One region of the Iamia sp. genome, then DNA from elsewhere that is predicted to be linked to it. Evidence: predicted binding sites of a transcription regulator. Region 1 holds the regulator's gene; the other holds the start of a gene.
What was found. Region 1 encodes LexA, which represses DNA repair genes until DNA is damaged. Its sites were predicted from a motif close to CGAACNNNNGTTCG; they were not measured.
Positions count from the first base shown of each region.

Region 2: the regulator LexA is predicted to act here: its motif matches at 2,540-2,553, upstream of uvrA (excinuclease ABC subunit UvrA).

Region 1 covers NZ_DATLXO010000063.1:66,931-71,692, forward strand. The annotation lists gene dapE (succinyl-diaminopimelate desuccinylase) at 1-748, shown strand, start outside; gene VNL12_RS06590 (S8 family serine peptidase) at 943-1,992, opposite strand; gene lexA (transcriptional repressor LexA) at 2,030-2,662, opposite strand; gene VNL12_RS06600 (hypothetical protein) at 2,873-3,289, shown strand; gene nrdR (transcriptional regulator NrdR) at 3,389-3,868, shown strand; gene VNL12_RS06610 (dihydrofolate reductase family protein) at 3,900-4,661, opposite strand.
Region 2 covers NZ_DATLXO010000082.1:7,934-12,695, reverse strand. The annotation lists gene uvrB (excinuclease ABC subunit UvrB) at 1-1,283, shown strand, start outside; gene VNL12_RS08700 (hypothetical protein) at 1,348-1,785, opposite strand; gene VNL12_RS08695 (hypothetical protein) at 2,147-2,329, shown strand; gene uvrA (excinuclease ABC subunit UvrA) at 2,586-4,762, shown strand, end outside.

The sequences.
Region 1 (4,762 bases):
CACCGTGACCGCGCCGGCGGTCGACGTCACCTGGGTCTTCTACGCCCGCGAGGAGGTCGCCGCCGCCCACAGCGGCCTCGGCGAGCTGGTCGAGAAGCGGCCGGACCTGCTGGCCGGTGACCTGGCGATCCTGGGTGAGCCCACCGACGCGACGGTCGAGGCCGGCTGCCAGGGGACGCTGCGCGCCGAGCTCACACTCGTCGGGGCGCGGGCCCACATCGCCAGGCCGTGGATGGGCCGCAACGCGATCCACCGCCTCGCCGACGTGCTCGCCGCGGTGGCGGCGGTGCCCGAGCGGCGACCGGTGCTGGCCGGGTGCGAGTACCGCGAGGCGTTGCAAGCGGTCGGGGTCGAGGGGGGAGTGGCGGGTAACGTCGTGCCCGACCGGGCCATGGTGACGCTGAACCACCGCTTCGCCCCCGACCGCACCCTGGAGGAGGCCGTCGCGCACGTCAGGGCCACCGTCGCCCCGTTCATGGGCGACGGTGACGCCTTCGAGGTCGTCGATGCCGCGCCCGCCGCCGCGCCGGCGGTCGACCACCCGCTGCTGGCCCGGGTCATCGAGCGCCACGGCCTGGCGGTCCGCGCCAAGCTCGGGTGGACCGATGTGGCCCGCTTCGCCGCGCTCGGTGTGCCCGCCGCCAACCTCGGTCCGGGCGACGCGACCCTGGCCCACAGCGCGGACGAACGAGTGGCGCGGGCCCCCATCGAGACCTGCCACGCCGTGCTCTCCGACCTCATCGGGTGACCCGGTCCGTGACCCCACGCTGGGGAACCCGGCGACGGTGAGCACCTCGATCGGTGCCGCCGGGCCCCACGTCGAGCTGGGGGATCAGGACGCCACCGCCGGAGCACTCTCCGGGACCTCGGGCGAGATGGCCTTCGCCCGCCTGACCTGACCCCTGTCGCGCCGGTCGGACACCGGGTGCCGGTGCGGTGCTGTCAGGGGCCGATCGCGCGCGCCACGTCGAGAAGGCGCCGGCTGTAGAGGTCGTCGGGCCCGTCGGTGCCCAGGTCTCGGGCCGTGGTGAGCAGCCGCTCGACCGTCTCGGCGGCGCTCAGGCCGGTGGCCACGAGCAGGGCGGCGGCGCCGGCGACGTGCGGCGCGGCCATCGACGTGCCTGTGAGACAGCCGTAGGCCTCGGACTCACCGGCCGGCACCGGCAGGGTGGAGAAGATGCCGTCGCGCTCGCGACATCCGTCGCCCCCCGCAGCGCGTGCCTCGCCCCCGGGGGCGCTCAGGGCCCACCGGGCGCCACCCGCACCCTCGGAGTACGGCGCCACCGTCTCGGTCGCAGTGACCGCCGAGACGACCAGCACCGGCATGTCGCCCAGGTCGGTGCGATCGTCCCCGTTCCCGGCGGCCACGACCACCACGACCCCGGCGGTCCACGCCTCGTCGATGGCCTCGGTCAGCTCCGAGCCGCCGATGTCGGCGCCGACCCCCACCGAGAGGTTGACCACCTGCGCTCCGGCCCCGACCGCCCACCGCACGCCGGCGGCCACGTCGGCACCCTGCCCCGTCGCCCCGCACGGGCGGCGCCTGCAGGGCTCGGTGACCAGGGCCCGCACCGACACCAGGTCCGCCTCGGGCGCCACGCCGGCAACGCCGGTGCCGTTCTCTGCGGTGGCGGTGGCGATGCCGGCCACGTGGGTGCCGTGACCGTCGGGATCGGTGTCGCCGCCGGCCCGGCACCGGTCGGGGTCACCCTCTGCGCCGACGCAGTCGATCGACCCCACCACCCGGTCGCGGAGGTCAGGGTGACGGGTGTCGACGCCGCTGTCGATCACGGCGACGACCACGTCGTCGCCCCGGGTCACGGCCCACGCCTCGCGGACACCGATGAGGTCGAGGTTCCACTGGGCGTCCCCGGCGCGTGCCGGGTCCGGACCCCGGTCGCCACGGCCGAGAGCGCCAGCGGTCTCGAGCACGACGAGGCCCAAGAAGGCGGCGGCGGTGCCCACCACCAGAAGGCGACGGACGGTGGGCACCGCACCAGTGTGGCGCGTCGGGCGATGACCCCCGGCGTCAGACCCGGCGCAGGACGCTGACCACCCGGCCGAAGATGGAGACGTCCTCGGGATCGAACACCATGTCGGTGAGGCGCTCGTTGGCCGGGCGCAGGATGACCTTGTCGCCCTTGGGGTGGTAGGTCTTCACCGTGGCCTCGTCGCCCGGGGTGCCGGCGACGACCATCTCGCCCCGCTCGGCGCCGGGTTGGGAGCGGGCGACGACGAAGTCGCCGTCGAGGATGCCGGCATCGATCATGGAATCACCCCGGACCCGCAGCATGAAGAGGTCGCCCTCGCCGGTGAGGTCGGCGGACACCGGCATCGACTCGGTGATGTTCTCGGCCGCCAGCACGTCGGTGCCGGCGGCGACATCGCCCACGATGGGCACGTGGCGCACCTGGCCCCGCTCGACCACGCCGCCGGACATGGAGTCGTAGCGGACCTCGATGGCCCGCGGCTTGCTGGGGTCGCGCCGCAGGTAGCCCCGCTTCTGGAGGGTGGCGAGGTGGTTGTGCACGGTGGAGGGAGAGGTGAGGCCCACCGAGGTGCCGATCTCGCGGACCGAGGGCGGGTAGCCCCGCTCGCGCATGCTGGCCTCGATGCAGTCGAGGATCTGGCGCTGGCGGGCGGTGAGCTGGGGGGTGGCCATCGTCGTGTCTCCCTTGCTGAGCACCGGCTCGGGCGACCGGGCGTACGAGGGACGGTACCACGTGCGGAGCCCTCTGCCAAACACCTGTTCCTCATACGTGTGTTCGTGATGGGGGTTGACGGCGGAACGCCTGTTCGGGCACAGTACCGAACAGGCGTTCCGTTCCGCTGCCCCCGGCTCACTGTCACACCCCTCAGGGAGGATGTCCCCATGGCCGCAGTCCTCAGCCCCGCACCGTCGTCCCGCCCGGGCCTCGCCCCCCATCGTCCCCCGGCGCCCCGCCCCGTCCTCCGGGTCATCGATGGAGGTCGGTCGTCGACCGCCATGGCCCCGGTGTACCGCCGGCGCCGGATCGTCGCCGCCCTGGCGCTGGCCACCGTGATCGTCCTGGCCGTGATGGCGGCCGAGGCGGGCCGGGATCTCGCGGCGGGGTGGGCGGCACCCGTCCCCGCCACCATCGAAGGGCGCACCGTGGTCGTCGAGGCGGCCCCGGGTGACACGCTCTGGACCGTGGCCCGTCGGGTGCGGCCCACCGGCGACGTGCGCCCGGTCGTCGAGGCCATGCTCTCCGAGCGCGGCAGCGCCGAGCTGCAGGTGGGCGACGCGGTCCGCGTCCCCGCCGGCTGAGAGGCCGCGCCAACAGTCGTCGCCCGCCGCGCCCACAGCCGGCCGATCCGCCCGGTCGCGGGCGGGGATCGGCGTCGGTGGGCCGGTAGCGTCCCGGTCGTGCGTTGCCCCGGCTGCTCGGCTCTCGATGACAAGGTGGTCGACTCGCGCGCCTCCGACGACGCATCGGCCATCCGCCGTCGGCGGGAGTGCCTCTCCTGCGGACACCGGTTCACCACCTTCGAGCGGGTGGACGAGGCCCCCCTGGTGGTGGTGAAGACCACCGGGGAGCGCCAGGCGTTCGACCGCGACAAGGTCGTGGCCGGCGTGCTGGCGGCGGCCAAGAACCGCCCCGTCACCCTCCCGCAGATCGACGCCCTGGCCACCGGGGTCGAGGATGCGCTGCGGCGGCGCGGCGGCGATGTCGAGTCCACGCGCATCGGCCTCGCCGTCCTCGAGCGCCTCCGTGGCCTCGACGAGGTGGCGTACCTTCGCTTTGCCAGCGTCTACAAGGACTTCACCGGTGTCGACGACTTCGCCGACGAGCTCCGCCTGCTGCTGAAGGAGCCCGACGGCTCCACCCCGGTCGAACCGGGCTGATCACCGGGTCCGGGCCGGGCCCGGACCGTGGTCAGGCGCGCCGGTCCCGCACCAGGCGCCAGAAGAGCACGCCGTCCTGCTCCATCAGGTGCGCCGTGGTCCACCGTCGGGCCTCGGGTTCGCCCGGCGCGTGAGCGATGCGCGGGGCGGAGCCCCCGACCACCATCGGGTCGAGGGTGAGGCACAGCTCGTCGACCACGTCGGCGGCCACCAGCACGCCGTTGAGCGAGGGGCCGCCCTCGACCACGACCACGCCGAGGTGGCGCCGCCCCAGCTCGGCCACCAGGGCGTGGGGATCGACGCCGCGCCCCACCGCAGCAGGGAGCTCGACCAGCTCGGCCACCGCCTCGATGCGCCGCCGGGCCTCAGCCGGAGTCGACGGTGGGTGGACCACCAGCGGGGGAGGGGTGGTGCCGTCGGTCTCGGCGAAGAGGCGCTGGCCGGGGTTCAGGTGGAGACGGCCGCTCACCACGACCAGGCGCGGGTGCGGCTCCTGGCCGGCGGCGACCCGGCGTGCCGCGGTTTGCTCCGGGGAGCGGACCGGTCCGTAGTCCTCGTCGCGCACGGTGCCCGCACCCACGACGACGGCGTCGGCCACGGCTCGCACGGCCCGGAACACCGCCCGGTCGCCCTCGCCGCCGAGCGGCCCCGAGCGCCCGCCTACCGTCGCCGCGCCATCGGCCGATGCGGCCATGAGGGCCGCCACCCACGGTCGCCCGGCGGGTCGGGGCCGGATCGCGGCGTAGGCCTCGGCCGGGTCGATCTCACCGGGGTGGGGGAGCAGCTGGCGCATCGGCCGACCCTACGACCGCGGCCCCGGACCGGGACCGGGACCGGGACCGGGATCCGGGTCCAAGCAGCAGCAGGACCATCGTGAGGCTGGCACCATGGCGC
Region 2 (4,762 bases), on a different contig from region 1:
ACGTCGCCGGCGACGAACGGCTGAAGCGGGCCATCGTCCGCATCGAGGCCGAGCTCCAGGAGCGCCTGGCGCTCTTCGAGTCCGAGGGCAAGCTGCTCGAGGCCCAGCGCCTTCGCATGCGCACCCAGTACGACCTCGAGATGATGGCCGAGGTGGGCTTCTGCAACGGCATCGAGAACTACTCGGCGCCGATCGACGGCCGCTCACCGGGCGAGGCTCCGTCCACGCTGCTCGACTACTTCCCCCGTGACTTCCTGATGGTGATCGACGAGAGCCACCAGACCGTCCCCCAGCTCCACGGCCAGTACGAGGGCGACCGCAGCCGCAAGGAGAACCTGATCGAGCACGGGTTCCGACTGCCCTCAGCGGCCGACAACCGGCCTCTGCGCTTCGAGGAGTTCATGGAGCGCATCGGCCAGACCCTCTTCCTGTCGGCCACCCCCGGCCCCTACGAGCTGGAACGCTCCACCAACGTGGTCGAGCAGGTGGTGCGGCCCACCGGGCTCGTCGACCCCGAGGTCGTGGTGAAGCCGACCAAGGGCCAGATCGACGACCTGATGGAGCAGATCAACGGTCGGGTCACCCGCGGTGATCGGGTGCTGGTCACGACCCTCACCAAGAAGATGGCCGAGGACCTCAGCGACTACCTGCTCGAGCTGGGTGTGAAGGTTCGCTACCTCCACAGCGAGGTCGACACGATCCAGCGCATCGAGATCCTCCGCGACCTGCGCCTCGGTGGGTTCGACGTGTTGGTCGGCATCAACCTGCTGCGCGAGGGCCTCGACCTGCCCGAGGTGTCGCTGGTGGCGATCCTCGACGCCGACAAGGAGGGCTTCCTCCGCAGCGAGACGTCGCTGATCCAGACCATCGGCCGCGCCGCCCGCAACGTCGAGGGCCAGGTGATCATGTACGCGGACAAGGTGACGCCCTCGATGCAGCGGGCCATCAGCGAGACCAACCGGCGGCGGGGACTGCAGCAGGCCTACAACATCGAGCACGGCATCGACCCCCAGACCATCCGCAAGGCCGTCACCGACATCCTGGCCCTGATGCGCCCGGCCGAGACCACCCCCGTCCCCGGCGGTGACCGGCGGCGCGACAGCGCGGCGGACAAGGCCCGCCGTGAGGAGCTGGCCAACCTGCCCGGCGAGGAGCTGGCCCGGCTCATCCACACCCTCGAGGAGGAGATGCACGAGGCCAGCTCGGACCTGCGCTTCGAGTACGCGGCGCGCCTCCGGGACGAGATCAAGGACCTCAAGCGCGAGCTCCGCCAGGTCGGCTGAGCCTGGTCTGCGCCGTTGGGTCGACCGGCGCCGGGTCAGATGGTGAGCCAGACGGGCAGTGAGGTCACGAACAGGACCCCGAGCACCTTGGCCAGCTGGGTGCGGAGCCGGGGGCGAGGTCAAGCATCAACACGAACCCGAGCAGGATGATCTCGGTGGGGTAGCGGAAGTCCACCTCGTCGCCCGCGAACCACCAGCTGAGGACGAGGTGCCAACCAACCATCGCCCCGATCGGCACCAGCCCGACGCTGACGGGCGGGACCGGACCTCGACCCCACCACCGTGCATCAGACCGGGAGCCGACCCGCGTCGACAACGCCGCCAGCACGACCGCTCCCGCCATGATGACGGCGGTCTCCCGGGTCATCACCGAAGCCGTGAGGGTGACGGTGGCGAAGGTCCAGCGCGATCGCCGGAGGGCGAGGACGGTGGCGATGAGAAGGGCGGCGGCCATCACCTCGGACAAGTCGTAGGACAGGCCGACCAGGACGCCCGGCCACATGGTCGGGACCAGACCCCACCAGGCGCTGCGACCCCGCCCTCGCGCCAGGGTTGCGGCTCCGGCCGCCAGCGCAGCGGTGGCCACCACGTTGACACCGATGAGGGCCCACGGGACGAGCGCGCGGCGGCCGCCCGAGTGACGCCAACCAGGTGACCCCGGGGTACGCGATGCGACGGGTGCGGAACACCGGCCGGTCGAACCGCACCCCGTCGACCCGCTCGGCCCGACTGCCGGGGGCTCGGGCGAGACGGTGGAAGAACTGCCCGTCGTAACCCGTGTCGTTGCGCACGAACCCGTTCGCCTCAGGTCCGCGCTCGGTCATGTTCTCGCCGAAGCGCGTGAACTGCGAGGGGTCGAGGTCGTGGTTGAGGAGTCGGAGGACGGCGAGGAGCAATGCCGCGACGAGGGCGGTCGCCGCCACGGCTCGGGGTCGCACGGCCACAGAGTCGGCCGGGCCGACCGGCGCAACGTCCACAACGGCGGCCGCCGTGCCCTCCTCGGTCGTGGTCACGGCGACCAATCGGCCGATCCGGCCGGGGTGTGAGCCTCCGTCGTCCATCGGCGCTGGCGGTGACGGGGCGCCCGCCCGCCGGTCGACGCCTCGAGAGCCAGCCCTCGGGCCGGAGCATCAAGTGTTCTGCCGGCTCAGCGATCCTCGGTCTGATCATCTTGCTCGGAGACCGAGCCGGCGCTCCTCCCGACCGGCCCGATGGCTTCGCCGCGCATGTCGTCGCGCGAGGCTCAGAATGACCGTCGTACGCATGTTCGCCGGGTTGGTGGCGCGGGTACAGTGGAGGGCTGTGTCCGATTCTCTCGTCATTCGTGGGGCCCGCGAGCACAACCTCCGGGGCATCGACCTCGACCTGCCCCGCGATCGGCTGATCGTCTTCACCGGGCTGTCGGGCTCGGGCAAGTCGTCCCTGGCGTTCGACACCATCTACGCCGAGGGCCAGCGCCGCTACGTGGAGTCGCTGTCGTCCTACGCCCGGCAGTTCCTGGGCCAGATGGACAAGCCCGACGTCGACTTCATCGAGGGCCTCTCGCCGGCCATCTCGATCGACCAGAAGTCGGGGTCGAAGAACCCCCGCTCCACCGTCGGCACCATCACCGAGATCTACGACTACCTGCGGCTGCTCTTCGCCCGCATCGGGACCCCGCACTGCCCCACCCACGGCGTCGTCATCGCCCGTCAGACCCCTCAGCAGATCGTCGACCGCATCCTCGAGCTGCCCGACGGCACCCGCTTCCAGGTGCTGGCGCCGGTCGTGCGGGGCCGCAAGGGCAACTACGAGACCCTCCTCGCCGACCTCTCCCAGCAGGGCTACTCGCGAGCCCGCATCGACGGCGAGCTCCACGAGCTCACCGAAAAGATCGACCTGGGCCGCTACGAGCAGCACACCATCGAGGTCGTCGTCGACCGCCTGGTGCGTCGTGAGGGCATCGAGAACCGGCTGACCGAGTCGCTGGAGGCCGCCCTGGCCCTCGCCGACGGGGTGGCCGAGGTGCAGCTCGTCCCCCGCGAGGAGCGGGCCGAGGGCGAGGACGAGCCCGAGGTGCTCACCTTCAGCCAGCACCTGGCCTGCCCCGTCGACGGCGAGAGCTTCGACGAGCTGGCCCCCCGCAGCTTCTCGTTCAACTCGCCCTACGGCGCCTGCCCCCGCTGCGACGGCCTGGGCACCCGCTTCGAGGTCGACCCCGAGCTGATCGTGCCCGACCCCGACCTCAGCATCACCGACGGGGCCATCCACCCCTGGGCCAGCGGGCACGCCACCTGGTTCCACCGCATCCTCGAGGCCGTCGGCATCGAGCACGACATCCCCCTCGACGTGCCGTGGCGGTCGCTCAAGGCGGCCCAGCAGAACAAGCTGCTGCACGGCAAGGGCATCGGCCGGGTCGAGGTCCGGTACAAGAACCGCTACGGGCGGGTCCGCACCTACCACGCCGCCTACGAGGGTGTGATCCCGTGGCTCCAGCGGCGCCACTCCGACACCGAGAGCGACTCCCAGCGCGAGCAGTTCGAGGGCTACATGCGCGAGGTGCCCTGCCCCGAGTGCGACGGCACCCGCCTCAAGCCGTTCATCCGGTCGGTCACCATCGACGGCCGGGCGATCTCCGAGCTCTCGGCCATGTCGATCCGCGACGTCGCCGGGGTGCTGGGCGCGGTGGTGCTCTCCGAGCGTGACCGGCTCATCGCCGAGGCGGTGCTCAAGGAGATCAACGCCCGGCTGAGCTTCCTGCTCGACGTCGGGCTCGACTACCTGTCGCTGTCGCGCTCGGCTGCCACCCTGGCCGGGGGTGAGGCCCAGCGGATCCGCCTGGCCAGCCAGATCGGTTCCGGGCTGGTCGGCGTGCTCTACGTGCTCGACGAGCCGTCGATCGGCCTGCACCAGCGCGACAACAAGCGCCTCATCGAGACCCTCATGCGCCTGCGCGACCTGGGCAACACGGTGCTCGTCGTCGAGCACGACGAGGAGACCATCGCGGTGGCCGACCACGTCGTCGACATCGGCCCCGGCGCCGGCGAGCACGGCGGCGAGGTCGTCTACGCCGGCCCCTACGAGGGTCTGCTCACGAGCAAGGCGTCGGTCACCGGCCAGTACCTTTCGGGGAAGCGATCGATCCCGGTGCCCGAGGTGCGGCGCGAGCCGGGCGACGAGTGGCTTTCGATCAAGGGGGCCCGGGAGCACAACCTCACCGGCATCGACGTCGACATCCCCCTCGGGTGCTTCGTGTCGATCACCGGCGTGTCGGGGTCGGGCAAGTCGACGTTGATCAACGACATCCTCCTGCGGTCGCTGATGCAGACGATCTACCGGGCCAAGGTGCCGCCCGGGCGCCACAAGCGCATCGATGGCATCGAGCTGCTCGACAAGGTCATCAACATCGACCAGTCACCGATCGGCCGCACCCCCCGGTCGAACCCCGCCACCTACACGGGGGTCTGGGATCACGTCCGGAAGCTCTTCGCCCAGACCCA